Regions from separate parts of the Mesorhizobium sp. Root695 genome, predicted to be linked through region 2. Evidence: riboswitches for the same ligand, from Rfam matches in the RefSeq annotation. Region 2 holds a riboswitch; each other region holds the start of a gene.
The links. Region 2 has a riboswitch for cobalamin ahead of ASD99_RS05285 (DUF1636 family protein). Riboswitches for the same ligand answer to the same signal wherever they lie in the genome.
Positions count from the first base shown of each region.

Region 1 (7,787 bases), on a different contig from region 2:
GTGGTGCCCGGCGTGGTGGTGCGCGGCGCGCTGGTGTCGATGGGCGAAAAATCCATCGACCGCGCCAACTGGAACTGGAATTTCATCGGCGATGCGGAAAATCCGTTCTTCACCCCGGATCCAGCCTCCGTTCCCACCTTCACGCGGTATCTCGACGGCATCCGCAAGGCGGGCTCCTCGGTCGGCGCGGTGATCGAGATCGTCGCCGACGGCGTTCCGGCCGGCCTCGGCGCGCCGATCTATGCCAAGCTCGACCAGGACATCGCCTCTGGCCTGATGTCGATCAATGCCGTCAAGGGCGTCGAGATCGGCAACGGCTTCGAGGCCGCCCGCATCACAGGCGAGCAGAATGCCGACGAGATGCGCATCGGCAATGACGGCAAGCCGGTGTTCCTGTCCAACAATGCCGGCGGCATCCTGGGCGGCATCTCGACCGGTCAGGCAATCGTCGCCCGTTTCGCCGTCAAGCCGACCTCGTCGATCCTGACGCCGCGAAAGTCGATCGACAAGGACGGCAAGGACGTCGAGATCATGACCAAGGGCCGCCACGACCCATGCGTCGGCATCCGCGCCGTGCCGATCGGCGAGGCAATGGTTGCCTGCGTGATCGCCGATCACTATCTGCGGCATCGAGGACAGACAGGGAAGGGAATAGGCAGTAGGGAATAGGCAGTAGGCCGACGATACAGCCTTTTTTCTTTCCCTACTGCCTACTCCCTATTCCCTGCGAGCGAAGCGAGCGTTCATGCCTTACGACCAGAAGAAAATCGTCGAAGCCCTGCGCGCTTTCGAACGCGGCGAGATCGTCGTCGTCATGGATGATGACGGGCGCGAGAACGAGGGCGATCTGATTGTCGCCGCCGTCCACTGCACGCCGGAAAAAATGGCGTTCATCGTTCGCCACACCTCCGGCATCGTCTGCACGCCGATGCCGCGCGACGAAGCCAAGCGGCTGAACCTCGCGCCGATGGTCGCCGACAACGACTCCGCCCACACCACCGCTTTCACCGTCAGCGTCGATTTCAAGCATGGCACCACCACCGGCATTTCGGCCGAGGATCGTACGTTGACTGTTCGAAATCTTGCCAACGGCAATGTCGGCGGCTCGGATTTCGTCCGGCCTGGCCACATCTTCCCGCTGATTGCGCGCGAGGGCGGGGTGCTGATGCGCTCTGGTCATACCGAGGCCGCGGTCGATCTCTGCAAGCTCGCCGGCCTGCCGCCGGTCGGCGTCATTTCCGAGTTGGTCAACGATGACGGCACCGTCAAGCGCGGTCCGCAGGTGCAGGCTTTCGCCGAGGAGCATGGCCTGAAGCAGATCTCGGTCGCCGACCTCATTGCCTACCGGCAGCGCAAGGAAACACTGGTCGAGCGCGTCGCCTGCTCCGAAATCGACACGCTCGGCGGCAAGGCGCAGGTCTTCACCTACACGCTGCCCTGGGACTCCATGCATCACGTCGCCATCGTCTTCGGCGACATCCGCGACGGCGAGGACGTGCCGGTGCGTCTGCATTCCGAGGATGTGGTGACGGATGTCTTCGGCACCAGCCACCGGCTCGACGGCATCATGAAGTCGATGGGCGAGCGCAGGCGTGGCGTCATCGTCTATCTGCGCGAAGGCTCCGTCGGCGTCGCCCATCAGGAGCGCAAGCGGCCGACGAGCGGCGACCGTGAGGATCATGAAGAGGCCCGCCGCCGCGAAAACGAGTGGCGCGAGATCGGGCTCGGCGCGCAGATACTCAAGGATCTCGGCATTTCCTCGATCAACCTGATCGCCTCGCGCGAACGCCACTATGTCGGCCTCGAAGGTTTTGGCATCCATATCGCCAAGACCGAGATACTCTAGGTATGTCGATATTCAGGTGAGGCCGGCCTGACCCGAATCTCAACATACCCCGGCTATCACTCGGCCGGGATTGCCGCTTCGCATCCATCCAGTTCGCATTCGTGAGTGGCAAGGCTGCGCTGGCCAAGCAGCACGGTGGCCAGGGCGATTGTACCTGAAGCCACCGAGACCCAGAACCCGTTCTGGGCGCCGAACGCATCCACCACGGCACCAGCGGCGAAGGAGCCGAGCGCCATGCCGATGCCGATGCCGGTCATGACCCAGGTGATGCCTTCGGTCAGCATCGCCTCCGGCACGTGCCGCTCGATCAGGCCGAAGGCGGTGATGAAGGTCGGCGAGATCGCCACACCGCTGATGAACACGGTCAGCGCCAGCAGTGGCACGGTGTCGGCGGTGAGCGGCGGCAGCGTGCCGAGCGCGACGAGGGCGACTGCGATGGCCAGCTGGCGTTGCAGCGGCGCCTTCAGGCTGAGCGCGCCGACGACGAGGCCGAGCACGAACGATCCCAGCGCATAAACGCCGATGACGAGGCTCGCGGCGCCCGGCTGGCCGAGTTCCTTGGTGATTGCCACCGTGCTCACTTCCGTCGTCGCGAAGGTCGCGCCGATGAAGATCAGGGCAAAGGTGATGATCTGCACCGGCCTGAGCCGGATTGCCGAGCCGCTCGAGACATGATTGACCGGCCGCACTTGCGGTTCGGTCGAACGCTGCAGGATGAAGGCTGTCGAGCCAAGGGCGAGGAATAGCGTGCTGACTAGGACACCAGCTTCCGGGAACAGGGCGGCACTCAAACCCACCGAAAGCGACGCACCGGCAATATAGACCAGCTCGTCCGCAGCCGACTCGAAGGCGAAGGCGGTGTTCATCTGCGGCCGCCCGCGGAAAATCTCGGTCCAGCGCGCACGCACCATTGCCGGCATGCTGGGCATGGCGGCGGCCAGAAACGCCGACACGAACAACGTCCATACCGGCCAGTCCTGATTGGCCGCCGCTATCAGGACGGCGAAAGCCAGCACGGAAATGATGGTGGTCGGCACCACGATCCGTGTCTGACCCAGGCGATCCACCAGTCTCGATATCTGCGGCGCGACGAAAGCGTTGGCCAGCGCGTATGTCGCGGAGACGGCGCCAGCTAGCCAGTATTCACCACGCGTCTGCGACAGCATCGCCACGATGCCGATTGGGGCCATGGCGATCGGCAGGCGCGCGATGAACCCGGCGGCTGCAAAGCCCTTTGCTCCCGGGGCACGAAAGATTTCCGAATAGGGATTTTGCATGGTCAGGCTCCTCGACAAAGGACGATTCGACAATTACATACGAAGCGTATGATTGTTAGATAGAGCATACGTCGTGTATGTCAATTGGCATACGCGACGTATGTGGATAAGGCCAGAGCCATGCACAGACCCCGCAAGGAGATGATTGCCGAGACGCGCGCCAAGCTGATCGCGGCGGCCCGCCATGCTTTCGGCACGATCGGCTACGCCGAAGCCTCGATGGATGATTTCACCGCCTCGGCCGGGTTGACGCGCGGCGCGCTCTATCATCATTTTGGCGACAAGAAGGGATTGCTGCAGGCAGTCATCGCCGAAATCGACGGCGAGATGGCGGCGCGCGTGAACGAAGTGGCGGCAAGAGCACCGACCCGCTGGCAGCGTTTCGTCGACGAATGCACGACCTATATCGAGATGGCGCTGGAGCCGGAAATCCAGCGCATCATGTTCCGCGATGGCCCGGCGGTTCTGGGGGATCCCGCGCAATGGCCGAATGCCAATGCGTGCATCGCTTCAATGACCGGCCATCTGACGACGCTGCAGGAGGAGGGGGTTGTCGTCTCCAGACTCGACCCCGAGACGGCCTCGCGGCTGATCAACGGGGCGAGCAGTCAGGCGGCGCAACGGATCGCCAATTCGAACGACCCCGAAGCGACGTCGGAAAAGGTGGTGACGGCGTTCAAGCAACTGCTCGAAGGCCTGCTCAAGAAGCCGGGTCCGCAATCGAGCTGAACTCCCATCGGTGGCCCGGCGCCACGGCCGGCAATTGACAATCGCCGGGTTGAGTTCATCCTCTGCTACCATCTCTGAGGGGAGATTCGGGGCATGTGGGATTTCGATATCGGCAAGTCGGTGTCCATCATGATGCGGACCTGGCCGTTCATTGTCTTTCGCATGATCGTCTATTTCGGCATCACGCTGGCCTATATCATGGCGACCGGCACCGGCGCCTCCGTCGGCTACGGCGTCGGCCATATCTCCACCGATCCCGACGGGCCGCTGTCCTTTGCCCTGTGGGGCGGCGTGGTCGGCTTCGGCATTGTCTCGATCGCCGTCTACTGGATCCGCGAATACATCCTTTATGTCGTCAAGGCCGGTCACATCGCCGTCATGGTCCATCTGATCGACGGCCGCGACATTCCCGGTGGCCAGGACCAGATTGCCTACGCCAAGGACATCGTGACCCAGCGTTTTGCCGAGGCCAACATCCTTTTCGTCGTCGACCAGCTGGTCAAGGGAGCCATCCGCGCCATCACAGGCCTGCTCGGCGGCATCGCCGCCTTCCTGCCGATTCCGGGCCTGAGCGGCCTGGTCTCCTTCATCAACACGGTGATCCGCCTGTCGCTGACCTATGTCGACGAGATCATCCTCGGCTACAACATCCGCATCAATTCAGCCTCGCCGTTCGAGACGGCGCGCCAAGGCGTCGTGCTTTATGCCCAGAACGGCAAGGTCATGGTCAAGAACGCCGTCTGGCTGGCGGTCATCATGTGGGGCGTGTCCTTCGTCATCTTCCTGCTGATGCTGGCGCCCGCCGGCGCCATTCTCTTCCTGATGCCTGGCCAACTCGCCGGTTGGGCCTTCGTGCTCGCTATCGTCTTCGCCTGGGCCTTCAAGGCGGCGTTCATCGAGCCTTTCGCCATCGCCTGCCTGATGCAGGTCTATTTCAAGACCATCGCGGGCCAGGTGCCAGATCCGGCCTGGGACGCCCGGCTGGCCGAGGCGTCGTCGAAGTTCAGGGAGCTCAAGGACAAGGCGCTGGCCTCCTTCGGCGGCTCGCGCTGGGGCACGGCCGGCGCGACACGCTGATCCGGTGCGGCATCGACAGCGTTGAGACGCGCCACGGTTGACTTCAGCGGCACCTCACCTTGGCCGCAAAAAATCTCGCTCATGATCAACTCCGACAGCGGCAGCCGGCGTCCCCAGCCATGCGTTTCGAGATCCGGTCTTGGCGCGAACTCGGAAACACGGCCGACGCAGAGATAGGCGACCGGCGTCACATGATCGGGAATCGACAGCAGGCTTTTCAGCGCCTGCGCCTCGATGATGCTGACCCAACCGACACCGACGCCTTCGGCGCGCGCCGCCAGCCAGAAATTCTGCACCGCGCAGACCGTGCTGTAGAGGTCCATCTCAGGATTGTGCAAGCGGCCCAGCGGCGAGCCCTTCGAACGCTGCCGGTCGCAGGTGATGCAGATGTTGAGCGCGCTTTCGCAGATGCCTTCCAGCTTGAGCTTGCGGTAGAGCGCCTGGCGCTCTTCCTCAATGGCGGGCAGTTCCTGCTCGCGCGCAGCCAGGAAAAGATCGCGCACCTTTTCCCGCCGCCCGGCATCGCGAATGACGATGAAGTTCCAAGGCTGCATGAAGCCGACCGACGGCGCATGATGAGCGGCAAGCAGCAGCCGCGCCAGCACCTCATCGTCGAGCGCGGTGGGCAGGAAATGGCTGCGCACGTCACGCCGCGTGAACATGGCGCGATAGACCGCATCGCGCGCTTTCTTGTCAAACCCATCGTCAATGGCAGTGGTCATGTGCTCCGGCATCGCTTGTCCCCTTGCGATTGCAATCGATGTCGTCCGCCTGACCATGCGGATGACGATGCCTGCCAGGCCGGTCTTCTGGCTCGGGATCAACCCGCGTCCGGTGCCTTCCCGTCATCGACAGTGGCATTTACCGGCGCGGTCCCCCTTACAGCGTTGGGCACGCCACGGAATTCAACCGTGTTCCCGATTCTCCCGCTTGCGGCGGGCACCAGGCAGTGCCGGGGACCTTACGCTGAAGCGCTGAGGACGCCAATGCCCGCAGCCACACGAATGGCGCAGGCGTGATTTTCCCCAGTCATCGGCCGCCTGCGCATGGCCTTTGTCGATCCGGGTCACTAGATTGGGACGATGGCCACTCGTCTCTACACCCATCCGATCTTCCTCGAGCACCTCACGCCGCCCGGCCATCCCGAGCGGCCGGACCGCTTGCGCGCCATTGAGCGCGTGCTCGAAGACGAAGCCTTTGCCGGGCTCGATCGCGTCCAGGCACCGGAAGGCGACGAGGCCACCATCCTCTATGCGCATCCCGCCGATTTCGTCGCCCGCGTTCGCGCCGCCATTCCCGACGAAGGGATCGCGCGCATCGACGCCGACACGTCAGTCAGCCCGAAGAGCTGGCAGGCGGCGATCACCGCGATCGGTGCCGCCAACGCCGCCGTTGACGACGTCTTTTCAGGCCGCGCCGACAACGTCTTCGTCGCCGCCCGGCCGCCCGGCCACCATGCCGAAAAGACCACGGCCATGGGCTTCTGCCTGTTCAACACAGCGGCGGTCGCGGCGCGTTATGCGCAGAAGAAACACGGTGTCGAGCGCGTTGCCGTCGTCGACTGGGACGTGCATCACGGCAACGGCACGCAGGATATTTTCTGGGACGATCCGTCGGTGCTCTATTGCTCGACGCACCAGATGCCGCTTTACCCCGGCACCGGGGCAAAAAGCGAAACCGGCGCCGGCAACATCGTCAACGCGCCGCTGGCGCCGCAGACCGGCAGTGAGGTTTTTCGCGATGCCTTCCTGTCGCGCGTGCTGCCGGCGCTCGATAATTTCGCGCCCGACCTGATCATCATTTCGGCCGGGTTCGACGCGCACCACCGCGACCCGCTGGCCGAGATCAACCTGACCGAGGATGATTTCGACTGGGCGACCGGCCAGCTGATGCAGAGCGCCGCGCGCCACAGCGGCAACCGGCTCGTCAGTCTGCTTGAGGGTGGCTACGATCTGCAGGGATTGGCATTTTCGGTCGCCGCCCATGTCGGGCGGCTGATGAAAGGATGAATGATGGCTGGTGAGACCAACGAAGACGTCAAGGCGATGAGCTTCGAACAGGCACTCGACGCGCTGGAGAAGATCGTCGATGATCTGGAGCGTGGCGACGTGCCGCTCGACCAGTCGATCAGGATCTATGAGCGCGGCGAGGCGCTGAAGGCACATTGCGACCGGCTGCTGAAGGCCGCCGAGGACAAGGTCGAGAAGATCAGGCTGTCGCGTGACGGCAAGCCGGTTGGAACGGAGCCGCTCGATGCGGACTGAGGCACGCAGCCGTCTCACGGACACGATCATGATTGAGGATAGAACTCGTCTCGATTGAAAACGCTCCAGGACAAGAGGAGATACGGAAGCGATGTGCAGAAACATCAAGACCCTGTTCAATTTTGACCCGCCCGCAACCAACGACGAAGTCCGCGACGCGGCACTTCAGTTTGTCCGCAAGCTGAGCGGAACGACGCGGCCCTCGAAGCAGAACCAGCATGCTTTCGACCACGCGGTCGAAGCCATTGCCGCATCGGCGCGCGAACTGCTCGATTCCATGGAAACCCATCAGCATCCGCGCAATCGCGAAGAGGTGGCGGCCAAACTGCGGGCAAAGGCGGCGATCCGCTTTGCCTGACGCGGCCAAGCAGGCATTGCCCGCTGACAAGGAGATCTCGTGAGCTTCTTTCCCGGAAACGACCCACAGGCCGGCGATGCCTTCGCCAGCGACCAGATCGAATTGATGGTCATCCCCAACGCCAAGGATATTGGCGGTTTCCAGGTGCGCCGCGCACTGCCGACCGCCAAGAGGCGGCTGGTCGGACCCTTCATCTTCTTCGACCGCATGGGTCCGGCGATCCTGCGGGCCGGCCA
Region 1 is NZ_LMHO01000043.1:217,148-224,934, reverse strand. Features, by position in the region: gene aroC (chorismate synthase) at 1-669, shown strand, start outside; gene ribB (3,4-dihydroxy-2-butanone-4-phosphate synthase) at 746-1,846, shown strand; gene ASD99_RS27695 (MFS transporter) at 1,903-3,123, opposite strand; gene ASD99_RS27690 (TetR/AcrR family transcriptional regulator) at 3,244-3,852, shown strand; gene ASD99_RS33715 (hypothetical protein) at 3,946-4,929, shown strand; partial or broken gene bluB (5,6-dimethylbenzimidazole synthase) at 5,004-5,663, opposite strand; cobalamin riboswitch at 5,711-5,891, opposite strand; gene ASD99_RS27680 (histone deacetylase family protein) at 6,012-6,938, shown strand; gene ASD99_RS27675 (exodeoxyribonuclease VII small subunit) at 6,942-7,193, shown strand; gene ASD99_RS27670 (DUF2277 domain-containing protein) at 7,285-7,551, shown strand; gene ASD99_RS27665 (pirin family protein) at 7,591-7,787, shown strand, end outside.
Region 1: another riboswitch for cobalamin. It lies ahead of bluB (5,6-dimethylbenzimidazole synthase); the one in region 2 lies ahead of ASD99_RS05285 (DUF1636 family protein).

Region 2 (7,787 bases):
ACTCCATAGCCCTGTTCGCTCAGATCATGCAGCATCGCCAGCACGCTGGACGGCACATCGAGGCCGACGGCGTAGCCGGTTCGGCCGGGCGCGCTCGGATAATCCGGGATCAGGATGGCGAGCTTGCGCTGGGCGCGGGGCGTCTCCCGTAGTCGGATGAAGGCCGCGACGCGGTCAGCAACTTGCGCCACACGATCCGCTTCCGGCCGGTTGGCGAAGGCGCGGTGGCCAAGCGCCGGATCGACATCGCTCTCGCCCTTGAAGGAAATGGCGCCGGCCAAGATGCGGCCGTCGAGTTCGGGCAGCACGACATGCATGGCAAGGTCGGCGGGCGCCAGGCCGCGCTGGTTGTTCTCCCAGATGTCGCGGCGGGTGGTGGCGACAATGACCTGGAAGACGGGCACGCGGGCGCGGTCGAACAGGGTTTCAACGCCGGGCTCGGCGCCGGACGCGAAAGCGGTCGCGGTGATGATGGCCGCGGGTTTCAGCGCGGCCAGTGCTGTTTCCACGAACGCCAGCGATGCCGGGTCCTTCAGGCTGGAGACGAAAATGGGGACCGGGTTGATGCCGCGCTGGCGGAGCGCCTCAAACAGGGCATCGATGGGCGCGACATCAGCGGCGAGCAGCATCGATCGGTAGAACAGGATCGGCACGACCTTTCCCTCCCCCTCGAGGGGCAGGGGGACGACGCCGCGGCCGGGTTCGTAGTAGCCAACTTTTGGCACAGTGACCGGCTCTGCAGCAACCGCATCCTGTCCCGCCAACCCCGCCAACTTCTGCACCAGCGCGCTCATATTCGCCGGGCCGCCCTCGCGGAAATAATCGAGCAGGCCGTCCAACTCCTCGCGCGGCAGCGTCGAGGCTTCGATCAGGCGCAGATCCTCATCTCGGCATTCGCCGGGCAGCAGCGCCAGTTTTATGCCGCGTTCGCGGGCGGTCGAGGCAAGCTGGTCGCAGCCGTAGCGCCACCAGTCGTAGCCGCCGAGGATGCGCACGAGGATGATCTTGGCGTGGCGGGCGACGCTGTCGACCCAGAGGTCGACGGACATGGGATGGCGCAGGTCGCGCAGCGCGGCCAGCCGCATCGAGGGCAGGCGTTCGGCGTCGGCCTTCCAGGCCGCCGCCAATCCGGCGAGATCGCTGTCGGTGAAGGACAGCGCCACGATATCCGCCGGCGTCTGCCGCAGATCGACCGGCTCGGCGAGGTCGTCGAGCGAGGCGGATGTCGTGGTTAGGATGTGCATCGCGACCCGTGTCCGAAATCAGCCGGCAAGGATACGCTCGATCGCCGGGCGGTTCAGCCCCTTCAGCCCGATTACGACGAGGCGCGAGCGGCGGTCATCCTCGGCGGTCCAGGCGCGGTCATAGTAATGATTGACGCGCGGCCCGACCGCCTGCAGCAAGAGCCGCATCGGCTTGCCGCCGACCTCGACGAAGCCTTTCACGCGCAACACGTTCTCTTCTTCGGCGACGGTGGCGACGCGTTTCGCCAGATCATCGGGATTGGCGATCGAGGCAATGTCGACGATGAAGGTGTCGAAGTCGTCATGCTCATGGTCGAAGGCGCCGTCATGATGGGACTTGCGGTTCTCGATGTCGTCTTCGACCGCCAGACCGAGCCCGAGCAGCACCGAGGGATCGACCTTGCCATGCGATGTCGGCACGATCTTCACCGCGCGGGCGGAGTGTTCGTTGATGATGGCGTTGGCGCGGTCGGTGCCGGCGGCGTCCATCAAATCGCTTTTCGACAGGATAATCAGGTCGGCGCAGGCGATCTGGTCCTCGAACACTTCTTCCACCGGGTCGTCGTGGTCGAGCGTCTCATCCTGGGCGCGCTGCGCCTGCAAGGCATCCATGTCGTTGGCGACGCGACCCTCGGCCAATGCCGGCCCGTCGACCACGGCGATGACGCCGTCGACGGTCACCCGGCTTTTCACGCTCGGCCACTGGAAAGCCTGGACCAACGGCTTGGGCAGCGCGAGGCCCGAGGTCTCGATCAGGATGTGGTCGACCCTCGGCGTCAGCGCGAGGATCTGGTCGAGCGCCGGAACGAAATCGTCGGCGACGGTGCAGCAGATACAGCCATTGGCCAGTTCGACGATGTTTTCCTCCGGACAGGTGTCGATGCCGCATCCCTTGAGGATCTCGCCATCGATGCCGATGTCGCCAAATTCGTTGACGATGATGGCAATGCGCTTGCCGCCGGCGTTTTCCAGGAGATGGCGGACCAGCGTCGTCTTGCCGGCGCCGAGGAAGCCGGTGACAACGGTGCAGGGAACGCGGGAGAGGTTGGCGGACGAATCTGGAGCGGTCATGGTCAGTCCTTCAACAGGTTGAGGGGAGGGATGCGGGCAACGAGGCCGCGCTTCAGGCTATCGGGACGGCCGCGCCACGGGATCAGGCCGTCCGTCGAGGTGGCGAAGAGTTTGGCTCCGGTGACGAGGTCGGCACCGCTGGTCGCGGTCAAGTCGCCGAAGACATAGCTCCAGCAGCCATCGCGCAGGATCGCGGCGCTGAGGCGCCGTTTGCAATTGCCAAGGCATTCAACGCTGCGGATGCGAATATTTTCGCCGGATGCGGCGCGGCGGGTGTCATCCGCCAACGATTCGCCGGCGCGGGGATGGGCGTCGGAGCCGGTTTCATCGCGGCAGGAAGCGCAGACGATGACGGTGACGCCGGCCAAGGCATCATCATTGCCGGACGAAACATCCGCTGTGCCAGCCGAAAAACTGCTGTCGTGGTCCAAAAATCGGGCTCCTTGCCCGGAAACCCGCCGGGCGATCGGATTCTACAGTCGCAGACGGCAGGTCTCCTGGCTCGCGGGTCATCGCCTTGGTAGCCGCCTTCCCGGGAACCTCCCAGTGGCTTTCGGCCTTGGCTCTTCGCTTACAGTTGCGGGGACAGCCGCGGATTTGGGACAGATATCCCGCACCGCATTCCCTCTTGGCTCCTCTCGTTGAAGAGAAGAGACCGTCTGGAACGGATTTAGGCTTTTGCGGGCAGCGGTGTCAACGCGAGCTTACGACGCTGTCAGGTCGGCCAGCGCCGGACCCAAGTCACCGGCGGACGTCACTTCGATGCGTTCGAGGCCCAGCCAGCCCTGCATCTGCTTCAATTCCTCGAAGAGCTGAGCAGCGGTTTCGGCTGGTGCGCCGGGCTCGGCATAGGCCGCATGGACGCGCAGCACGCTCGCAGGCCGATCGGCCTTGAGGTCGACGCGCGCCACGATCCTGTCGCCGAGCAGGAACGGCAGGACATAATAGCCGTATTGCCGCTTGTCGGCTGGCGTGTAGATCTCGATGCGGTAGTGGAAATCGAACAGGCGCTCGGTGCGCGAACGTTCGAAGACGACCGGGTCGAACGGCGCCAGCAAGGCGCGGGCTTCGATCTTTCGGGGCAAACGGGCGTCTTTATGAAGATAGGCCGGCTTGTCCCAGCCTTCGACGCGCACCGGCAGCAGCTCGCCGGTTTCAACCAGTTCCTCCAGCCGGCCTTTCATATCGGCCGGGGACAGGCGGAAATAATCGCGCAAATCGCCTGATGTCGCCACGCCATGGGCGCGGGCGGAAATGCGCAGCAATTCGCGGTGCGCGTCCTCAGGCGTTGGCACCGGCAGGTCAAGGATCGCCTGCGGCAGCACGCGTTCGGGCAGGTCATAGAAACGCTCGAAGCCGCGGCGGTGCGCCGTGGTGATGCGCCCAGCCCAGAACAGCCATTCGAAGGCATGCTTGGCGTGGCTCCAGCCCCACCATCCGCCCGAGCCTTTCTGGCCTTCCAGCGCGGAAGCGGCGATCGGGCCGCGCTCGGCGACCTGGCGGTAGATCTCTTCGATATAGGCGGCGTGCTCGCGGCCCCATTTGGCGAGGCCCAGATACATCTCGTCGCCGCGCTCGGCGCGTTGCATGCGCCAGCGCATCAGCGGGTAGGTCTCGACCGGCAGGAAGGAGGCCTCGTGCGCCCAATATTCGAACACCGTGCGCTTGCGCGTCACGGCCGCGTTGTCGAGCAGAGTGAGCGGGTAGGGGCCCAGGCGCGAATAGAGTGGCATATAATGAGCGCGCACCACCGCGCTGACGGAATCGATCTGCAACAGGCCGGTGCGGGAGAGCGTGCGGGCAAAATGCCTTCGGTCAGGCGTGCCGGTCGGGCGGGGATCGAGGAACCCCTGGGCGGCGAGCGCAATGCGCCGGGCCATGGGGAGCGAGATCTTTTCCTTCATGCAGGCATCACTTTGAAGTGTTTTGACCGAGGGTCGGATGGGTGATTCCGGGCCATGCTAGCAGGGTTTTGGCGGCAAGCATGTCAGGAGAGAAAAGTGGAGTAGAAAGCGAAGGAAATCAAACAGGAGCGGATCGGACCAGTTTCCCCGGATATGCCGTCCAGGTCAGTGTTTTGAACAAGGTTTGACTTGCTTCACTGGAAGTGCTGCGCTAACCCTCGCCGCGTTGCAGCATAGGCCCTTAAAACGGTTCAGCGGTTAAACTGTCACGCTTCCGCATTAGGGTCCGGTGCTGTAATCAAAGTGGATTGGCGCCAACGGAAAGCCGAGCATGAACGCACTTCTAAGCTCATACCTGCCCATCGTCCTGTTCATAGGCGTGGCGTTGGTTGTCGGCCTGGCGCTGCTGGCCGCGCCCTTCCTGGTGGCTTACCGCAATCCCGATCCTGAAAAGCTTTCCGCCTACGAGTGCGGTTTCAACTCGTTCGACGACGCCCGCATGAAATTCGACATCCGCTTCTACCTGGTGTCGATCCTGTTCATCATCTTCGACCTGGAAGTGGCCTTCCTGTTTCCTTGGGCGGTGTCGTTCTCGAAGATCGGCATGCTCGGCTTCTGGTCGATGATGGTCTTTTTGGCGGTGCTGACCATCGGCTTTGCCTATGAATGGAAAAAAGGAGCGCTGGAATGGGATTGAACGACAGTTCCGGCACGCTCGTCGCGCCGAAGCCCAAGGGTTTGATCGATCCCAACACCGGCAGGCCGGTGGGGGCGGACGATCCGTTCTTCCTCGAGATCAACAATGAGCTCGCCGACAAGGGTTTTCTCGTCACCTCGACGGAAGCGCTGATCACCTGGGCGCGCAGCGGCTCGCTGATGTTCATGACCTTTGGCCTCGCCTGCTGCGCGGTGGAGATGATCCATACCTCGATGCCGCGCTATGACTCGGAGAGGTTCGGTGTCGCGCCGCGCGCGTCGCCGCGCCAGTCCGACATCATGATCGTTGCCGGCACGCTGACCAACAAGATGGCGCCGGCGCTGCGCAAGGTCTACGACCAGATGCCGGAGCCGCGCTACGTCATCTCGATGGGCTCATGCGCCAATGGCGGCGGCTACTACCACTATTCCTATTCGGTGGTGCGCGGCTGCGACCGCATCGTGCCGGTCGACATCTATGTGCCCGGCTGTCCGCCGAGCGCCGAAGCGCTGCTCTACGGCATTCTTCTCTTGCAGAAGAAAATCCGCCGCACCGGCACGATCGAACGGTAAATCCATGACCGCATCCCTGAGCGAACTGTCGACCTATCTCGGCGAGAAGCTGACCGGCCGTGTGAACGACGCTGATATCGCCTATGGCGAACTCACGGTTCATGTCGAGCCGCGCGATCTGGTCGAGGTCATGACCTTCCTGCGCGACGATGCGCGCTGCCAGTTCATCTCGGTCATCGACGTCTGTGGCGCCGACTATCCGTCGCGGGCCAAGCGTTTCGACGTCGTCTACCACCTCCTGTCGCCGAAGCAGAATGTGCGCATCCGCATCAAGGTGCAGGCCGATGAAGAGACGATGGTGCCGTCGATCACCGGCGTGTTCCCCGGTGCCGACTGGTTCGAACGTGAGACCTACGATCTCTATGGCGTGCTGTTCTCGGGCCATCCCGATCTGCGCCGCCTGCTGACCGACTATGGTTTCGAAGGCCATCCGCTGCGCAAGGACTTCCCGCTGACCGGCTTTGTCGAGGTGCGTTACGACGACGAGGCCAAGCGCGTCATCTACGAGCCCGTGGAATTGAAGCAGGAATTCCGCAATTTCGATTTTCTTTCCCCATGGGAAGGCACCGACTACGTGCTGCCGGGGGACGAAAAAGCCAAGACGAATTGAGGCGCCAGAATGGCTGAAACCTCCGTCCGCAACTTCAACATCAATTTCGGCCCGCAACACCCTGCGGCGCACGGTGTTTTGCGCCTCGTGCTGGAGCTGGACGGCGAGGTTGTCGATCGCGTCGATCCACATATCGGGCTTTTGCATCGCGGCACGGAAAAGCTGATCGAGGCCAAGACCTATCTGCAGGCGATCCCCTATCTCGACCGGCTCGATTATTGCGCGCCGATGAACCAGGAACACGCCTTCGCGCTGGCTGCCGAGCGGTTGCTCGGCATCGACGTGCCTAAGCGCGGCCAGCTGATCCGCGTGCTTTACTGCGAAATCGGCCGCATCATGTCGCATATCCTCAATGTGACGACGCAGGCGATGGACGTCGGCGCGCTGACGCCGCCGCTGTGGGGCTTCGTCGAGCGCGAAAAGCTGATGGTGTTCTATGAGCGCGCCTCCGGTTCACGCATGCATGCGGCCTATTTCCGCCCCGGCGGCGTCCATCAGGACCTGCCGCAGAAGCTGGTCGAGGACGTCGGCAAGTGGATCGATCCGTTCCTGAAGTCGATCGACGACCTCGACCAGCTGCTGACCGGCAACCGCATCTTCAAGCAGCGCAATGTCGATATCGGCACCGTTTCGCTGGCCGATGCCTGGGCCTGGGGTTTTTCGGGCGTCATGGTGCGTGGCTCGGGTGCAGCCTGGGACCTGCGCAAGTCGCAGCCCTATGAATGCTATTCGGAAATGGATTTCGACATTCCGATCGGCAAGAACGGCGATTGCTTCGACCGTTACCTCGTGCGCATGGAAGAAATGCGCCAGTCGGCGAAGATCATGCGCCAGTGCGTCGACCTTCTGCTCGGCAAGGAGAGCACCGGACCGGTGTCGAACCTCGACGGCAAGGTGGTGCCGCCCAAGCGCCAGGCGATGAAGCGCTCGATGGAAGCGCTGATCCATCACTTCAAGCTCTACACCGAGGGTTATCGCGTTCCAGCCGGCGAGGTCTATGCGGCGGTCGAAGCGCCGAAGGGCGAGTTCGGCGTCTATCTCGTCTCCGATGGCTCCAACAAGCCCTACCGCTGCAAGCTGCGCGCGCCTGGTTTCGCGCATCTGCAAGCGATGGATTTCCTCTGCCGCGGCCACATGCTGGCCGACGTCACCGCCGTTCTAGGCTCCCTCGACATCGTGTTTGGTGAGGTCGATCGCTAAATGTCAGTCCGCCGTCTCGCAGAAGCCAGCGTCCAGCCAGCATCCTTCGCCTTCAATCGGGCGAATGCCGCAGCGGCGAAGCAATGGATCAAGAAGTACCCGAAGGGCCGTGAGCAGTCGGCCATCATCCCACTTCTGATGATCGCGCAGGAGCAGGAAGGCTGGGTGACGAAGGCGGCGATCGAGACGATTTCCGATATGCTCGGCATGCCGCGCATCCGTGGGCTCGAGGTCGCGACCTTCTACACGCAGTACCAGCTGAACCCGGTCGGCACGCGTGCGCACATCCAGGTCTGCGGCACCACGCCCTGCATGCTGCGCGGCTCGGAAGCGCTGATGGATGTCTGCCGCTCGAAGATCCACCACGATCAGTTCCACACCAACGACAAGGGCACCTTGTCGTGGGAAGAGGTCGAATGCCTTGGCGCCTGCGTCAACGCGCCGATGGTCATGATCTTCAAGGACACGTTTGAAGACCTGACCCCGGAA
Region 2 is NZ_LMHO01000003.1:236,728-244,514, forward strand. Features, by position in the region: gene cobN (cobaltochelatase subunit CobN) at 1-1,244, opposite strand, end outside; gene cobW (cobalamin biosynthesis protein CobW) at 1,263-2,315, opposite strand; gene ASD99_RS05285 (DUF1636 family protein) at 2,318-2,746, opposite strand; cobalamin riboswitch at 2,785-2,990, opposite strand; gene ASD99_RS05290 (winged helix-turn-helix domain-containing protein) at 3,020-4,219, opposite strand; gene ASD99_RS05295 (NADH-quinone oxidoreductase subunit A) at 4,551-4,916, shown strand; gene ASD99_RS05300 (NuoB/complex I 20 kDa subunit family protein) at 4,907-5,488, shown strand; gene ASD99_RS05305 (NADH-quinone oxidoreductase subunit C) at 5,493-6,098, shown strand; gene ASD99_RS05310 (NADH-quinone oxidoreductase subunit D) at 6,108-7,298, shown strand; gene ASD99_RS05315 (NADH-quinone oxidoreductase subunit E) at 7,299-7,787, shown strand, end outside.

Region 3 (7,787 bases), on a different contig from region 2:
TCGGCAGGCGGCTTCATCGTTCTTGCCGTCGTCTGCGTGGCGTCGCTGGCGGTCGCCTTCACCGTACCCGTTGACTATGCCGACCTGCCCAAGGACGAGAATCTGGCCAATGTGCTGACGGTTCCTTCCCTCACCGCGCTGCTGTCGGTCTTCTGCTACTTCATGTTCTTCGGCGCGGTCTGGGCCTTTCTGGAGCCGCTTGGCGCACAATACGGCATCGATGGCCGCACCGTCGGCCTGATCGTCTCGGCCAGCCTCGCCGTGCAGGTCCTGGGCGCAATGACGGCCACCGTGTTCGAGGCGCGCATCGATTATCGCGCTGCCATCGCCACGATCGGTGTCGTGGCGCTTGCCTGCTCCCTGGTTCTGGCCGGTGGACCTGGCCTCACCACATTCTGGATCGCAGCTCTGGTCATGGGCTTCATCCTCTTGTTCATCGTGCCCTACCAGATCCGGCTGGCGATCACCGCCGACGAGACGCGCACCGCCGTGCTGCTGGTGCCGGCGGCCCAGCTGTTCGGCCTGGCGATCGGGCCGATCGCGGCGTCACTGCTGATCGATGGCAAGGATTACCGGCCGGTGCCGGAATTTGCTGCCGCCAGTACCGTAGCCAGCGTGGCGCTGCTCGGTCTGTTCATTCTCGTGTCGCGGCGTCGCCGCGCTGTTGCCTGAACTGGGGGCGCCATGTCGAACAGCTGGAGCAACTGGTCGGGCTTTGTCACTGCCGAACCGCGGCTGATCGCCAGCCCCGGCGATGCCGGCGAACTGGGTGATCTCATTCGTACCGCACCCGGCCCGGTCCGCGTCGTTGGCGCCGGTCATTCCTTCACGCCGCTGGTGAAATCGCAGGGCACGATCCTGTCCCTGGAAAGACTGGAAGGGCTGGTTTCGCACGATGCCGAAAAACATCAGGCGCGGGTGCGGGCAGGGACCCGGCTCGGTCCGCTGATGCACATCCTGCAGGGCATTGGCCAGGGCCTGCCCAACATGGGCGACATTGACCGCCAGGCGATCGGCGGCGCGCTGGGTACCGCCACGCACGGCTCGGGACCGACACTCGGCGCTTATCACACGCAGCTGGAGACGGTGCGGATCGTCGACGGGCTTGGCAAGGTCCGCGACTTCAAGCGGGCGGGGGATCAGGACATGATCCACGCCATCGGCGTCGCGCTCGGCGCCTTCGGCGTGCTCAGCGAAGTGACGTTGAACAACATCGCGACCTACCGGCTGCGTCGCCGCAAATGGGTGCTGCCGATCGCCGACATGCTGCGCGATTTCGAGATGATGATGGCCGCGCATCGCTCGGCCGAATTCTACTACATTCCGTTTTCCGGCTATGCACAGTTCATAGCCAGCGACCTCAGCGACGCAGCACCCACCGCGCGCCCGCCGGAGCAAGACGAGGCGGGTTTGAGGACGCTGCGCAGGCTGCGCACCGCGCTTGCCTGGCTGCCATCGCTGCGCCGCCGACTGATCCTGGGCGCCGTCGCGAAAGTGCCGGCCGAGGACTATGTGCAGGACTGGCTCAACGTCTATGCCAGTGACCGCCAGACCAAATTCAACGAGATGGAATATCATCTGCCGTTCGAGGAGGGACCGAAGGCGCTGGCCGAGATCATCGAACTGACCGAGAAGCGTTTTCCCGAGGTCTATTTCCCGATGGAGGTGCGCTCGGTCGCACCGGATCAATTCTGGCTCTCGCCCTTCTACAACAGGCTAACCTGCTCGATCGCCATCCACCATGACGCGGCGAACGATCCGCTGCCGTTCATGCGGGCGGCCGAGCCGATCTTCCGCAGGTATGGCGGCAGGCCGCATTGGGGCAAGATGCACAGCCTGAAAGCGGCGGATCTGAAAAAGCTCTACCCGCGCTGGGACGACGCCATGGCGGTGCGCCGCGACATCGATCCGGAAAACCGCTTCGTCTCGCCCTACATGGCCGACCTGTTCGGCATCGAGACATGAACGCCTATTTTTCCACCCTGTCGGATGCGCTGAAGGAAGCCGGCATCTTCCAGCCCTGCCTGCTGCTCGATCGCGACCGGCTGGACAGCAACATCGCTCTGGTGAAGGGGAGACTGGATCCCGGCCTTGCCGTGCGGCTGGTCGACAAATCACTCGCCTGTCTGCCGCTGCTTGCGCATATCGGCAAGGCGCTTGGCACCAATCACGTCATGACCTTCCATCCGCCGATCAGCGAGGCGGTGCTGAAGACGTTTCCGGATGCCGATCTTCTGTATGGCAAGCCGATACCGGTCGACGCGGCAAGGGCGGCGCTGGTGAAAGCCGACGCCGACTGGTCGCGTGTCTGCTGGCTGATCGACAGCGAGGAGAGACTGGCGGAGTACGGCGCGCTCGCTGCCGAACTCGACATCGAACTGCGCATTGCTTTCGAGATCGACGTCGGGCTGCATCGCGGCGGGTTTGCTGATCCCGAAACCTTGTCGAGGGCATTGAGCGCGCTCCATGCTCACAAATGGCTGCATTGCGAAGGGGTCATGGCCTACGAGGCGCATGCGCCGCTCATTCCTGGTCTGTTCGGCGGGCCGACGAAAGCCCTGGCAAAGGCGTCGGCGCAGGCCACGGCGTTCGTCGCTTGTCTCGGGGCCGACCAGCGCCGCATCCTGAACATCGGCGGCAGCAAGACCGCGCTGCTTCATCATGGCGGTGTCGCCAATGAAGTGTCGATGGGATCGGCCTTCGTGCTGCCCAGCGACTTCGATACATCAGGTCTCGAAGGCTTCCAGCCGGCGGCCTTTATCGCGACGCCGATGCTGAAAGTGGTCGAGCCAATGCTGCCCGGCCCGCCGGCTGTCACCCGCGCGCTGCAGGCGATCGGCCGGTTTCCCCGCAAGGGCTGCTACCTCTATGGCGGCAAGTGGATGGCCGAGCCGGTGTTCCCCCAAGGCATGACGACGAACGGCTTGCTCGGCCTGTCCTCCAACCAGCAATTCATGGGCTTGCCGGCCGATGCGCCCGCAAGGCCAGGCGACTACGCCTTCTTGCGCCCGACGCAGAGCGAGGCCGTGCTGCAGCAATTCGGATCGATCGCGGTGTTTGCCGGCGGAAAGGTCACTGATCGCTGGCCGGCGCTGCCGATGGCGTGATCGTCTACCCCTTCACCGGTATCCAGATTTCCAGCCCGCCATTGCCGCTGCGCGGGTCGAATTCGGGACCGTAGCGTTCGAATTCCGGCGCATCTGAAATCTCATGGCCGGAGGCCGGCAGCCATTTGTTCCAGATGGTGTTTACCGTCCGGCGGATGGTCGAGATGTGTTCGCGGTGGGCGAAGACCGCATATTTCTGTGCCGGCACGCGCACCCGGCTGAATTCCTTGGGCAGGTCGGAAAAGTCCGACACTTCGACGCCGGCAATGTAGTCGAAATTGCCGGCATCGTCGCCGTTGACGCAGACGCCATAGGCAACGTCGCCTGTCTCGCCCGGAATGTTGCCGATATAGGGGCCGAAGCGCTGCCATTGCATCGGAATGGCTGCGCTGGTTTCGCAGCTGTAGCGTTCGCCGAGACCGGCGATGAGGAACGGCCGGCTGGTCTCGAAACGCGGCGGTTCGAGGTTGGCAAGAAAGGACTGGTCCATCAGGATCGGCTCCACGAGGTCGAGCTTGTCGAGTGTGCCTTGCGCGCGCACCAGTTCCGGCGTGGTGCCGAACTGATCGCGGAAGGCACGGGTGAACGCCTCATGCGAGTTGTAGCCGGCATCGAGCGCGACGCTGAGGATATCGGGCGCTCCGCCGGCCAGCTTGCGCGCCGCCTCGGTCAAGCGGCGCGAGCGCATGTAGCCCATCACCGAGCGACCGGTTGCAGCCCCGAAAGCCCGCGTCACATGAAAACGCGACACGCCGCTGCTTTGCGCGACATCGTCGAGCGAGATCGCCTCCGGCAGATGGCTCTCGACGAACCACAGCGCTTTCTCGGTCGGGTTCATGGGGCTCCTTTTAAAATGGCTCGATTCACACGTGGCAGGATCATGGTGATGTTTCCCGATGAGGTCAGTTTGATCGAAATTGCGCTCCGCGCAAAACCGAAACGATAGGCCATCGCCTTTGCGTGGAAAGGGGTTGACAGAGTCGGGTCATATTCATAGCAATATGTTATTACATAACAATCAAAGGTGTTGCTTGTTTCCGTCCAGCCATCGATCATACCCATTGCCGGCTTGGCAAACTCAACCCGCAGAAATGCGTTGCGATGCGTTTGGGGGAAATCTACTGTGATTTCGTGATGGTCCCCGAGTCAAAAGGCGAGGGGTGAAAAGGGAACACGGTGAGATCCCAGGGGTCGAGGCCGTGGCTGCCCCCGCAACTGTAAGCGGCGAGCAAAATCCGCGAATGCCACTGGCCGGCAAGGCTGGGAAGGCAGGATGGCGCAACGACCCGCGAGCCAGGAGACCTGCCATCAGCATGAGTTGACCGGACGGGGTGTGCCGGGAGGAAACGCGAATCTCGGTCTTGTCGGCCGGTTCGCCAGCTTCCTTCCGTCGCCAGTTTTGGAAAGTGACGGAAAGTTGGACGGCTCCATCGATCCCATCCATCGCATCATCGTGTGCACGCTTTGCCGTGACCATGTGACCGGCGTCAGGTCCGGGAACGACCTTTGTACCGATTTGCGCTCCCGACTTTCGGCCCAACATGAACCAGCCGTGGCGAGCGGCGTCGCGGTCGAAGGCGTGGCCTGCATGGCGGGCTGCTCGCGGCCGCTGACGGTCGCCTTCCAGGCGCAAGGCAAGGCTGCCTATCTCTTCGGCTCCATCGACGCGCGAGCCGATGTCGGCGACCTCGTGCGATTCGCCAAACTCTACGCCTCGCTGGCCGACGGCTCGTGCAGTTCCGGTCAGCGCCCGGCGGGATTGGCCGGCAAGACGCTTGCCCGCATCCCCGGTTCGGGCAATCCGGCGGGCAGCAGCCGATGACTGTAGCGCTTCTCGAAGCACGTGACCTCTGCGCCATGGCGAATGGGCGGGATCTGGTCCAGGCGGTCAGCCTGTCGGTGGCCGCTGGCGACCGCCTCGCCATCATTGGCCCCAACGGCGCCGGCAAGACGACGCTGCTGCGCATGCTGTCGGGCATGTTACGGCCAAGTTCCGGCGAGGTGAAGCTAGCCGGGCGTCGGCTGGACAGGATTTCCGCTGCCGAGCGGGCACTGCACATCGCCGTGGTCGGCCAGACCGACCAGCCCGATCCACGGCTGGCGGTGATCGACTATGTCGAGCTTGGCCGCGTCCCGCACGCCGGGCTGCGGCGCAGGAGCGAGGAACGCGACATTGTCGTCGATGCGCTGCGCCGGACCGGCCTGCTGCCGCTGCTTGGGCGCACCATAGGCTCATTGTCGGGCGGCGAGCGCCAGCGCGCCCAACTGGCGCGCGCCATCGCCCAGCAGCCAAAGATCCTGTTCCTCGACGAGCCGACCAACCATCTCGACCCGCGCGCCCGCGGCGAACTGCTCGAACTCGTGGCCGGCTTCAGCATGACCGTGATCGCGGTGCTGCACGATCTGGCCCTGGTCGCGCCGTTCGCCACCAGGGTGGCGGTGATGAACCAGGCCCGTCTGCAAGCGCTGGCCGCGCCGCGCGAAGCGCTGACCCAACAATTGATCCGCGAGATTTTCGGCATCGATGTTCTGCGTCTGCGCCATCCGACCGAAGACCGCGAACTGACGGTGTTCGAAGTTCCAAACCGTGGCTCGCCGCCATCCTGATTGAAACCGTTCCGTATTCGACCCAATCCCATTCACATAGGAGCAAATTCTTGAAACGCCTAGCCTTTTCGCTTGCCTTCTCGCTGCTGACCCCCACGGCCTTCGCCTTCCCGGTCACGGTCGACAGTTGCGGCAAGCCGCTGACGTTTGACGCACCGCCGAAGCGCGCCGTCATCCATGATCTCAACATGGCCGAGATGGCCTTCGCGCTGAAACTGCAGCCATCGATCGTCGGCCTGACCGGCATCACCGGATGGTACAAGATCGGTCCCGAATTCAAGGCCGAGCAGGGCTCGATCCCGGAATTGGCGCCGAAATACCCGACGCTCGAAAACCTCGTCGCGGTCGAGCCCGATTTCTTCTTCGCCGGCTGGTATTACGGCATGAAGCCGGGCGGCGAGGTGACACCCGACACGCTTGCCCCGCACGGCATCAAGACGCTGGCGCTGACGGAAAGCTGCGTCCATCTCGACAAGAACCACCCCGCCGCCTCGATGGACCTGCTCTATGGCGATGTCGAAAAGCTGGGCAAGATCTTCGGCAAGGAGGCCGAGGCCGAAAAGCTCGTTTCGGGCTGGAAGACGCAACTCGCCGACATCACCGCCAAGGTCGGCGACCGTAAGGGAACGCGGGTGTTCCTCTATGATTCCGGCGAGGACAAGCCGTTTACCGCAGGCAAGTTCGCCATCCCCAGCGCCATGATATCAGCCGCCGGCGGCGACAACATCATGGCCGACATGGACACCAGCTGGGGCAACACGGACTGGGAAACGGTGGCGTCGCGCAATCCACAATTCCTCATCCTGCTCGATTACCAGGATGGTGGCGGCTACAAGAAGCTGCTCGATTTCCTGAAGGCGCATCCGGCCATGAAGGAGACGGACGCGGTCAAGAACGAGCGCTTCGTCGCCCTTCGCTATGCCGAACTGACGCCCGGACCGGCCAACATCGAAGCGATCGACAAGATCGCCAAGGCCATGCATCCGGAAGCGTTCTAACCTTGCGGCACAGGACATTCGCACTGGCCATGCTGGTGGGAGCGGCGGTGATCACCGCTCTCGCTCTGCTGTCGATCGCCTATGGCTCGACGCTGATCCCGTTGACCGATGTCGTTGCCGCGCTTGGCCGTGCAATTGGGCTGGAAGGGCACGACGTGTCCGGGCCGGTTGGCAAGATCGTCGTCGACCTGCGGCTGCCGCGCACGATCCTGGCCATCTGCGTCGGCGCCGGGCTGGGCGTCGTCGGTGCGCTGCTGCAGACGGTGACCCGCAACGACCTTGCCGACCCGTTCCTGTTCGGCCTGTCGTCGGGAGCCGCCGCGGGTGCCGTTTCCGTCATCACCGTCTTCGGCGACAGTTTCGGCATCTGGACGTTGCCGGTCGCGGCCTTCACCGGCGGCATACTGGCTGCCGGTGTCGTCCTGCTGCTGGTCGCGCGGGTGAGGGGGCAAGGCCCGGAGCGGCTGATCCTTGCCGGCCTTGCCGTGTCGTTCATGTTCACCGCCTTGACCAACTATCTGGTCTTTGCCGGCGACCAGCGCGCCGCCCACTCCGTGCTGTTCTGGACGATGGGCGGCCTTGGCCTGGCGCGCTGGGACAATATCTGGTTGGGCGCGCTGGGGGCGGGCACCATCCTGGCTTACGCGCTATGGAACCACCGCCGGCTCGATGCTTTCCTGGCCGGCGAAAACGCCGCCGAAAGCCTTGGTGTGCCGGTGGCGCGGATGCGCAGGATGACGTTTATCGTCGCCGCCTTCTCGACGGCGATCCTTGTCTCTGTCGCCGGCGTCATCGGCTTCGTCGGACTGATGATCCCGCATCTGTCGCGGCCGCTGGCGGGTCCCTTGCATCTGCGCCTGGTTGCCAGTTGTGCCGTCTTCGGCGCGGTGCTTCTGCTGGCAAGCGATCTTCTGGCCCGAACGCTGCTGCCGCCGCAGGAACTGCCGATCGGCATCATCACCAGCTCGGTTGGCGCGTTCTTCGTCGTCACCATGCTCATCCGCAACCGGCTGTGATCGCGGTGGGCAACACTTCGCTAGTTCGGAGCTCTCAGACCGTCCAGAAATAGCGCACG
Region 3 is NZ_LMHO01000013.1:3,609-11,395, forward strand. Features, by position in the region: gene ASD99_RS15090 (MFS transporter) at 1-672, shown strand, start outside; gene ASD99_RS15095 (D-arabinono-1,4-lactone oxidase) at 685-1,965, shown strand; gene ASD99_RS15100 (DSD1 family PLP-dependent enzyme) at 1,962-3,107, shown strand; gene ASD99_RS15105 (AraC family transcriptional regulator) at 3,112-3,945, opposite strand; cobalamin riboswitch at 4,226-4,432, shown strand; gene ASD99_RS15110 (DUF1636 family protein) at 4,561-4,929, shown strand; gene ASD99_RS15115 (ABC transporter ATP-binding protein) at 4,926-5,714, shown strand; gene ASD99_RS15120 (ABC transporter substrate-binding protein) at 5,765-6,712, shown strand; gene ASD99_RS15125 (FecCD family ABC transporter permease) at 6,742-7,728, shown strand; gene ASD99_RS15130 (phosphatidate cytidylyltransferase) at 7,763-7,787, opposite strand, start outside.
Region 3: another riboswitch for cobalamin. It lies ahead of ASD99_RS15110 (DUF1636 family protein); the one in region 2 lies ahead of ASD99_RS05285 (DUF1636 family protein).

Region 4 (7,787 bases), on a different contig from region 2:
CGCGTCGATCACGGCAGCCGTATCGTCGGTCGAACCGTCATCGACCACGACGATAGCCTCCGCCTTTACCGTCTGGGCCAGAACGGAGTTCAGGGCCGCGCCTATGGTGGCGGCCGCGTTCAAAGCCGGAATGACGACGCCGTAGCCTGCCATTACGGGAATCGCCACTGCGCGAGATCCTTGACGTCGAAGATTCCCTCCACTGGGCGCAAGCTGGGGTCGGCCCTGCGACGCTTCATCGACTTGTGAATGGCGCGCATGAACTCGCGAAAGGGCACATCGGCTTCCTTGGTCATGTTGCCGGGATGACGCCGGTAATAGAGAGCCACCGTATCGGGCATAACGTATTTTGCTTGGCTCTCAAAGATACGCAACAGATAGTCGGTGTCCTCGGCCTGTTTGAAATCCTCGTCGAAGCCACCGGTGCGCTCGATGAGGTCTCGCGCAAAGATTCCGGCTGACAGGTGGATCCCTCGGACGGTGATGGAGTGGCTGTCGGCGGCTGGTTCCAGCGTCTCGCCATCTATCTTGTCCACCAGCGTCATGCGCGAATAGGTCAGGTCGAGGCCGGGATCCTCTTCGAAGCAGGCGAGATCCGCCGTGAAGCGCCCCATCGGGGAGATGTCGTCCGAATCGAGAAACGACACCAGGCGCGTCTGCGGTAGCAACTGTTTCAGCCCGGCATTGCGCGCCTTGGTGACGCCCATGTTGGATTGCCGGAACAGGCGGATGCAGGGGGTCTCGCGCATCATCGAGCGCACGGCCTCCACTGAGCCGTCGGTCGAGCCGTCATCGATGACGATAATGTCGAGATCGGCGGCATCACGCTGCCGCACGAGCGAGCGCAATGCAGAAACCACATAGCGCTCGCGATTGTAGACAGGCATTATCACGCTCAGTTTCACGAAGCGCCCCGCGCGAGAAAGTCCGCAATCGTGCCGGCTATCTCCTGTGGCTGCGTTCCCAGCGACAGACGGTAGCATGGCAGCAGGCGGGTCAGGTCGCTGAAGAAGCGAAAGCCGCTTTCCCGCTCGCCCGGCATCTGCGCTATCCCGGACGGCGCCAAGGCAATCATGGCATCCCTGCGCGATACCGGCATGATCGAACTTGCCCCGCCCCCGCCGATATGTGGCACCACCAGCGCAACGATGTCCAGAGTTGCAGGCACCGGCTGAGGCGCAATATCGGCAATGTGAAAAGTATGTTTGCCTTGCCAGTTGAGCGGACCATGGGCCGGCAGCCGGTGCGTGAGTCCAAGCCGAGAAAACCCTTGGGGATCCTGCTTGAGCGTCGAAAACAGCGGGCTGGCACTCACGCCGTTGGCGAGATCGATCAGCACATAATCGTCGCCGACGCTGTCCAGCCCATTGAGGAGGCCGGCAGCGACGGTCCCGGATTTCCCAGCGCCGCCCGCGCCGGCCAGCAGAACGCCCTTGCCATTGGCGCCGAGCGTGCCGGCATGGGCAAGGCGCATGCCGCGCGCCGCATACTCCCAGTGCAGGAAGGCCCGCAGCGGCGCTCCCGGCTCCCACGGTGGAAAGGCGTCAGTCGAGGCCATCAATTGCACGCCAACGCGACGTTGCGGATCGTAGAACTGCCAGAAGTCGAGATCGTGAAAATGGTGGCCACGCAACCCGGTCTCGGCGAGCCGCTTGGCAAAGCCGTGCTCGGTGAAATGCGCGTCGCCCCACTTGGCCGGCTCGGGGATGCCGGGGATGCCTGGATGAACAATGAAAATGCGGCAACTGGACGTTTCAGGTTGATCGTCCCTGGTCTCGACCAAAGCATGGCCGAGTGCATCCGCCAGCACGCCGGGGCCGAGATGCGCGGTAAGCTCCAGCCGGGGCAGGCGGATCTTGCGCACGACTGGATTGTACGCGGCCGCGCGTTCAGCGGCGGCGATGAGATGCCGGGCGTAATCCGGCAAGGTTTCGAGAGTGACGCGCGACATGGCCAAGTCCAGCGCCCTTCTATCGCGGTGCAACCGGCGGCTCGTCAGGATGCCTGTTTGACCGCCGGCCAGCCAACCGGCTCCTCGACTTCATGGATAGGATCCACGATGATCAGGTCGGCGAGGTCGTCGTGGACATTCACGGTGAGCGGCTCGCTCGTGGCGGCAAGCTCGGCAAGCAATTCGTCAGGCAGCGGCTGCGGCGGCGCATCCAGGCCAACCAGCAGCCCCAGCTCGAGCAATTGCGATACGAAGCCTTCGAGTTCAGCCGGGCCAATCGTCGAGGCGCCAGCGGTCAGCCCGATCAGAGCCTGGGCATCGACGCCGGACGATAGCGCCTGCCAGATCCTGCTGCCCGAATCGGAAAATCCGAAGTACTTCCCGCTCGAAAGATCGAGCACGACGGCTTCGCCGTCGAAGGATTCAAAGACAATGTCCTTGCTCGAAATCGCGTATACATCGGTATGACGCATTGCTCTTGACCCCCATAGCTGCGCGAGCAATCGTCGGTCGGCGCGGTCGCTCAGCTCATAAGGCCTGTAAACACTCGATTCTTTCTTGGCAAGCCAACGCGCGCGGCGGCTCCAAGCGGATCACGCCTCGATTTCGAGCGCCGAAAGCGGTTTTGAGCAACAGGCGAGGATAAAACCGTCGTCGATTTCGTGATCGAGGATACCACCATTGTGGCTCATCTCGACGTTGCCCGCGACCTTCCTCACCTTGCAGGTGCCGCACAGGCCGAACTCGCATGCGGCGGGAATCCGCACGCCCGAGGCCCGTGCCGTCTGCAGCACCGTCTGGCCGGCGACGCATTCGGCGTCGACATCCGAAAGCGCGAAACGGATCGGCGTCGCGGCTTCGGCGACAATGGCGGCACCGTTTTCAGCCGGCGACGCGAATGGCGCCGGGATTTCTTCCACGACAGGCGCCGCAAAGCTCTCCTGATGATATTTCGTCATGTCGAAGCCGGCTGAGTCCAGCATGCCGCGCACGGCGCGCATGAAGGGATCGGGGCCGCAGCAGAAGATTTCGCGCTCGCGGAAATCGGGCGCCAGCAGTGGCAGCCGGATCGCGTCGATGCGGCCCATATGGCCGAACCAGCCCTCGCGGCTCGACCGCTCCTCGATCATGAAGCCGAGCGACAGGCCGGGCATACGGCTGCCGAGCAGTTCGAGTTCCTTGCGGAAAATGATCTCTTCCGGGCGGCGTGCGCAGTTGACGAAGCCGACATCGGTCCATGGCGCGCAGTCATTCAGCCAGCGCAGCATCGACATCATCGGTGTCACGCCGGAGCCTGCCGAAATGAACAGATACTTGGCCGCCGGGTGGCTGTGCAGCGAAAAATCACCGGTCGGCCCATAGGCCTTGACGTGCGACCCGGGCGTCAGATGATCGAACATCCAGCGCGTGCCGATGCTGCCGGCCTGCGCCTTCACTGTCACCGCGATCGAGAACGGCCGCGATGGCGAGGACGACAGCGTGTAGGTGCGCATCAGCGGCCCGTCGGCGGTCGGCAGTTCCAGCGTCACGAACTGGCCGGGCTTGTAGCGGAACCAGGTCTGGTTGTCGGAGCGGAAGGTGAAGGTCTTAACGTCAGGCGCTTCGTCGCTGACGCCGATCACTTCCAGCACCTGCAGCCTGTCGTTCCACGGCGTCATCTGGTCGAGATGGCGATAGAGGCCAAGATCCGTCATCGCATTCATCCTCTTGTCCCTTTTGTTTTGTGCATGTCCCAAAACCGCTGCGCACTTTTGGGCGACATGCGCTAGGCGACGCTGCGCAGGGTCGGCCGCTCGCCTTCGGCAAGGCGCGGACCGATGAACGACGCGTACCATTCGACGAACTGGATCACGCCACCCTCATGCAGCTCCGAATAGGGGCCGGGCTCATAGGCGGGCGACAGGATGCCGAAGGCGTTTTCCTCGACGATGCGGCGGTCCTGGTCGTTGGTCTCGGTCCAGACATGGGTGAGGTCTTCGATGGTGTAATCGATGCCCTCGACCGCATCCTTGTGCACCAGCCATTTGGTCGTCACCGCCGTTTCCGTGGCGCTGATCGGCAGCACCCGGAACGTCACCGCGTGGTCGATGAGGATGTGGTTCCAGGTCGTCGGATAGTGATAGTGCATCAAGGTGCCGATCCGGTCGGCGGAGACGGTGTCGGAAAGGTTCTTCTTGACCGCCAGCTTGCCGGTCATGGTGTAGCTGACGGCATCGCGCAGCAGTGGCGCGCGGGTGGCGCGATACTGTCCGGCCGGATCGATGCGGAATTTGCTCGGCAGGCCGGCGGCCTCGCATTTGGCCCAATGCGCGACCATCTCGGGGTCGCTATCGGCGCCGTTGACGCCGGTCACGGTCGGCGCCTCGGGGAAGGTCTTGCACAGTTCGGGATGATTGGCGGCGCAGTGGTAGCACTCGCGGTTGTTTTCCCAGACCAGCTTCCAGTTGCCTTTCTCGATGATCGTGCTCTCGAAGGCGATCTTTGCTTCGCGCAACCGGTGCGGCAAAAGATAAGGTTCGATCATCGCCCGCATCGGCGCGAAATCCGCCGGCTCCTTGGCCAGGCAGATGAAGATGTAGCCGCCGACGTTTTCGCAGGCGACCGGCTTCAGGCCGAACTGGCTCTTGTCGAAACCGTCGGCCATCTGGCGGGCAAACAGCAGGCGGCCGTCGAGCTCATAGGTCCATTGGTGATAGGGGCAGACGAGCTTTGCCGCCGTACCCTTCTCGGTGTTGCAGACGCGGCTGCCGCGATGCCGGCAGGAATTGTGGAAGGCGTTGATCTTGCCTTGCTGGTCGCGGACAAGAACGACCGGATAGTCGCCGATCTGCACTGTGATGTAGCTGCCCGGCTTCGGAAGCTCGCAATCGTGGCCGATGAACAGCCAGTCGCGATACCAGATCAGCTCCATGTCGAGCTTGAAGTAGTCTGGATCGGTGTAGAACGGCTGCTCTAGCGAAAAGCCTTGCCTGCGGCTGTTTAAGAGCCTCAGCATGTCGTTGCGAATATCCATGTCCTGTCCTCGCTTTAAGGACTGAACTGGTGGTGACGGAGGAAGGATTGGACGCAGGCCGGCGATGCGTCGGACATGCACGATCCACCTCTTGACCGCCCACCGCGATCAGTCGAGTCTAGAAATCTTGGGCTGGTTTCCGGGCTCTGGAGTTGTCCTTGCGGACCATCGCGACACCTTCCCAGGCAGTTGCCCAGTGGTCTCCCGTTGCGACTTGAACTCCACCACCGTTGCGGGGGCAGCGCCGGATTCTGACCGGCTTCCCAATTCTCCGCCCCGTCGTCACGAAGTGGCACCTGAGATGGTATGATCTAACCACGATCGCGGACGCGTCATCGGCATGAAAACGACATCGTATCCATGCGGCGCGACACGCACGCGAAACGCCCCGGTTGGCGATTGCCGCGCTGAAATCCTATCTCCGCGGCGGCCTTCCCATCTGCAATCTCCTCGAAACCGACCCCTGACCGAGGTCAAAAAGGGTTAACAGTTTCGAAAAGTGACTATTAGCGGTCACTAAAATCGAACCGAACGGTTCGTTTCTGTTGACGGTGCGTGCAGGACGGTGTGAACGCTGGGCCTACGAAACAGTTGGTGATATGACTGGCGGCTTTGGCTAACATATTGATAAATATATGGAAAAAGTATTGTGTAGAAGCCCTTGGCGCAATTTCAAGTGGCGGATTCATGGTCCACACGGAACAACTTCGTGATTGGAAAAGGCAGACCGGTCCTACCACATCGGGGCTGTCCGAACGACGCGATTTCCTCCCAAGACACGCCGCTATACGGACGGGAAAAATACTAAAAATACTGGAGTACATAAAATGAAAAAGATCATTCTCACTGCCGCCGCCCTTCTGGCCATTTCCGGCAGCGCCTTCGCTAATGGTAGCGACCACTATGGTTCGAACGCCCCGGCAGCCACTGCTGTCGACAGCTCGTACACCGCTTCGGTCAAGAAGTCGGAACCGGCTGCTCAGACGCCTGCCCAGGGTAGCGACCGTAACCTCTTCGGCAACCACTAACAGCCGAATCACCAGTTGACGGGGGGTATGCCTGCCGTCCTGGCGAAATCCAGAAATTCAGGAGACTTGAAATGAAGAAGATCATTCTTGCTACCGCAGCCGTTCTGGCCATTTCCGGCAGCGCCTTCGCCGCTAGCGACAACTATGGTTCGAACGGCGCCAATCAGCCTGCCGCGGCGGTCGACCAGTCGTACACGGCTTCCACCAAGACATCCGAACCGGTTGCCCAGACGGCCGCTCAGGGCAGCGATCGCAACCTCTTCGGTCGCTAACAACCAATTTCCCAGTTGACGGCGGGTATGCCTGCCGTCCTGGCGAAATCTAGAAATTCAGGAGACTAAAATGAACAAGATCCTTATTGCTGCCGCCGCCGTTCTGGCCATCACCGGCAGTGCCTTCGCCGGTAGCGACAACTTTGGCTCCAACGGCGCCAACCAGCCTGCCGTCACTTCGGTTGACACCGCGCACACGAGCTCGATCCGCAACAGCGGTGGCCTCGTCGAGAAGCTGCTCAATTCGTCGGGCGACGTACAGAAGTCCGCCCCTCAGGGCAGCGACCGGAACCTCTTCGGCCGCTAACAGCCGAAGCTGATCTTCAAAAGAAGAGCGGCGGGCCAAGCCCGCCGCTCTTTTTTGGCCGCCTTTGCTTCCGGCTTTTGCAGCGCAAAGGAATGCCCATCCGTATCGAAGATATGCAGGTCCTCGCCATTGGCGCTCAGCCGCAATGTCGAGCCGCGCTTGACCTCGACATTGCCGGGCAGCTTGGTCACCAGCGGCAGATCGGCGCGGCCGATGTCGATATAGACCAGCTGGACCTCGCCGAGCTGCTCGACATAATCGACCGTTCCCTCGAACAGATAGTCAGCGCCGCTGGAGATGATCAGATCCTCCGGCCGCACGCCGAAACTCACCGCGGTACCCTTCGCCGAAGCCGGCGTGGTGATCGGCACGGTTGCCTTGCGGCCGCCGACATGGCTGACGACGGTCGGGTTGCCGGTCTTGTCGATGGTCGCCGGCAGGATGTTCATGGCCGGCGAGCCGATGAACTGGGCAACGAACAGGTTGCCGGGTTTCTTGTAGAGGTCCATCGGCGTGCCGACCTGTTCGATATGGCCGTCCTTGAGCACCACGATGCGATCGGCCAGCGTCATCGCCTCGACCTGGTCATGGGTGACGTAGATCATGGTCGTGTTGGGCATCGATTCCTTGAGCTTGGCGATCTCGATGCGGGTGGCGACGCGAAGTGCGGCGTCAAGGTTCGAAAGCGGCTCGTCGAACAGGAACACTTTCGGATTGCGCACGATGGCACGGCCGATGGCGACGCGCTGGCGCTGGCCGCCCGACATCGCCTTGGGCAGGCGGTCGAGATATTTGGTCAGCTGCAGGATTTCCGCCGCCTGGCGTACGCGGCGATCGATCTCGGCCTTGTTTTCCTTGCCGATCTTCATCGAGAACGCCATGTTGTCGTAGACGGTCATGTGCGGATAGAGCGCGTAGGACTGGAACACCATGGCGATGCCCCGCTTCGATGGCGGCACGTCGTTCACCACCTCGCCGGCTATTCTGAGCTCGCCGGAGGTGATTTCCTCGAGCCCGGCGATCGACCTCAGCAATGTCGACTTGCCGCAGCCAGACGGGCCGACAAAGACGATGAACTCGCCCGACTTTATATCGAGGTCGATGCCGTGGAGAATGTTCAGAGTGCCGTAGGACTTCTTCACTTGTCTTAGCGTGACATCGGCCATTGGTTTCCTCCCAGTGATTTGAATTCAGTCGATGCGCCCGAACCAGGCGC
Region 4 is NZ_LMHO01000001.1:373,256-381,042, forward strand. Features, by position in the region: gene ASD99_RS01855 (glycosyltransferase family 2 protein) at 1-168, opposite strand, end outside; gene ASD99_RS01860 (glycosyltransferase family 2 protein) at 153-905, opposite strand; gene ASD99_RS01865 (hypothetical protein) at 902-1,951, opposite strand; gene ASD99_RS01870 (PqqD family peptide modification chaperone) at 1,996-2,424, opposite strand; gene ASD99_RS01875 (hybrid-cluster NAD(P)-dependent oxidoreductase) at 2,545-3,645, opposite strand; gene ASD99_RS01880 (aromatic ring-hydroxylating oxygenase subunit alpha) at 3,717-4,964, opposite strand; cobalamin riboswitch at 5,077-5,279, opposite strand; gene ASD99_RS01885 (DUF680 domain-containing protein) at 5,792-5,992, shown strand; gene ASD99_RS01890 (DUF680 domain-containing protein) at 6,064-6,264, shown strand; gene ASD99_RS01895 (DUF680 domain-containing protein) at 6,335-6,571, shown strand; partial or broken gene ASD99_RS01900 (ABC transporter ATP-binding protein) at 6,628-7,737, opposite strand; gene ASD99_RS01905 (alpha-glucosidase family protein) at 7,762-7,787, opposite strand, start outside.
Region 4: another riboswitch for cobalamin. It lies ahead of ASD99_RS01880 (aromatic ring-hydroxylating oxygenase subunit alpha); the one in region 2 lies ahead of ASD99_RS05285 (DUF1636 family protein).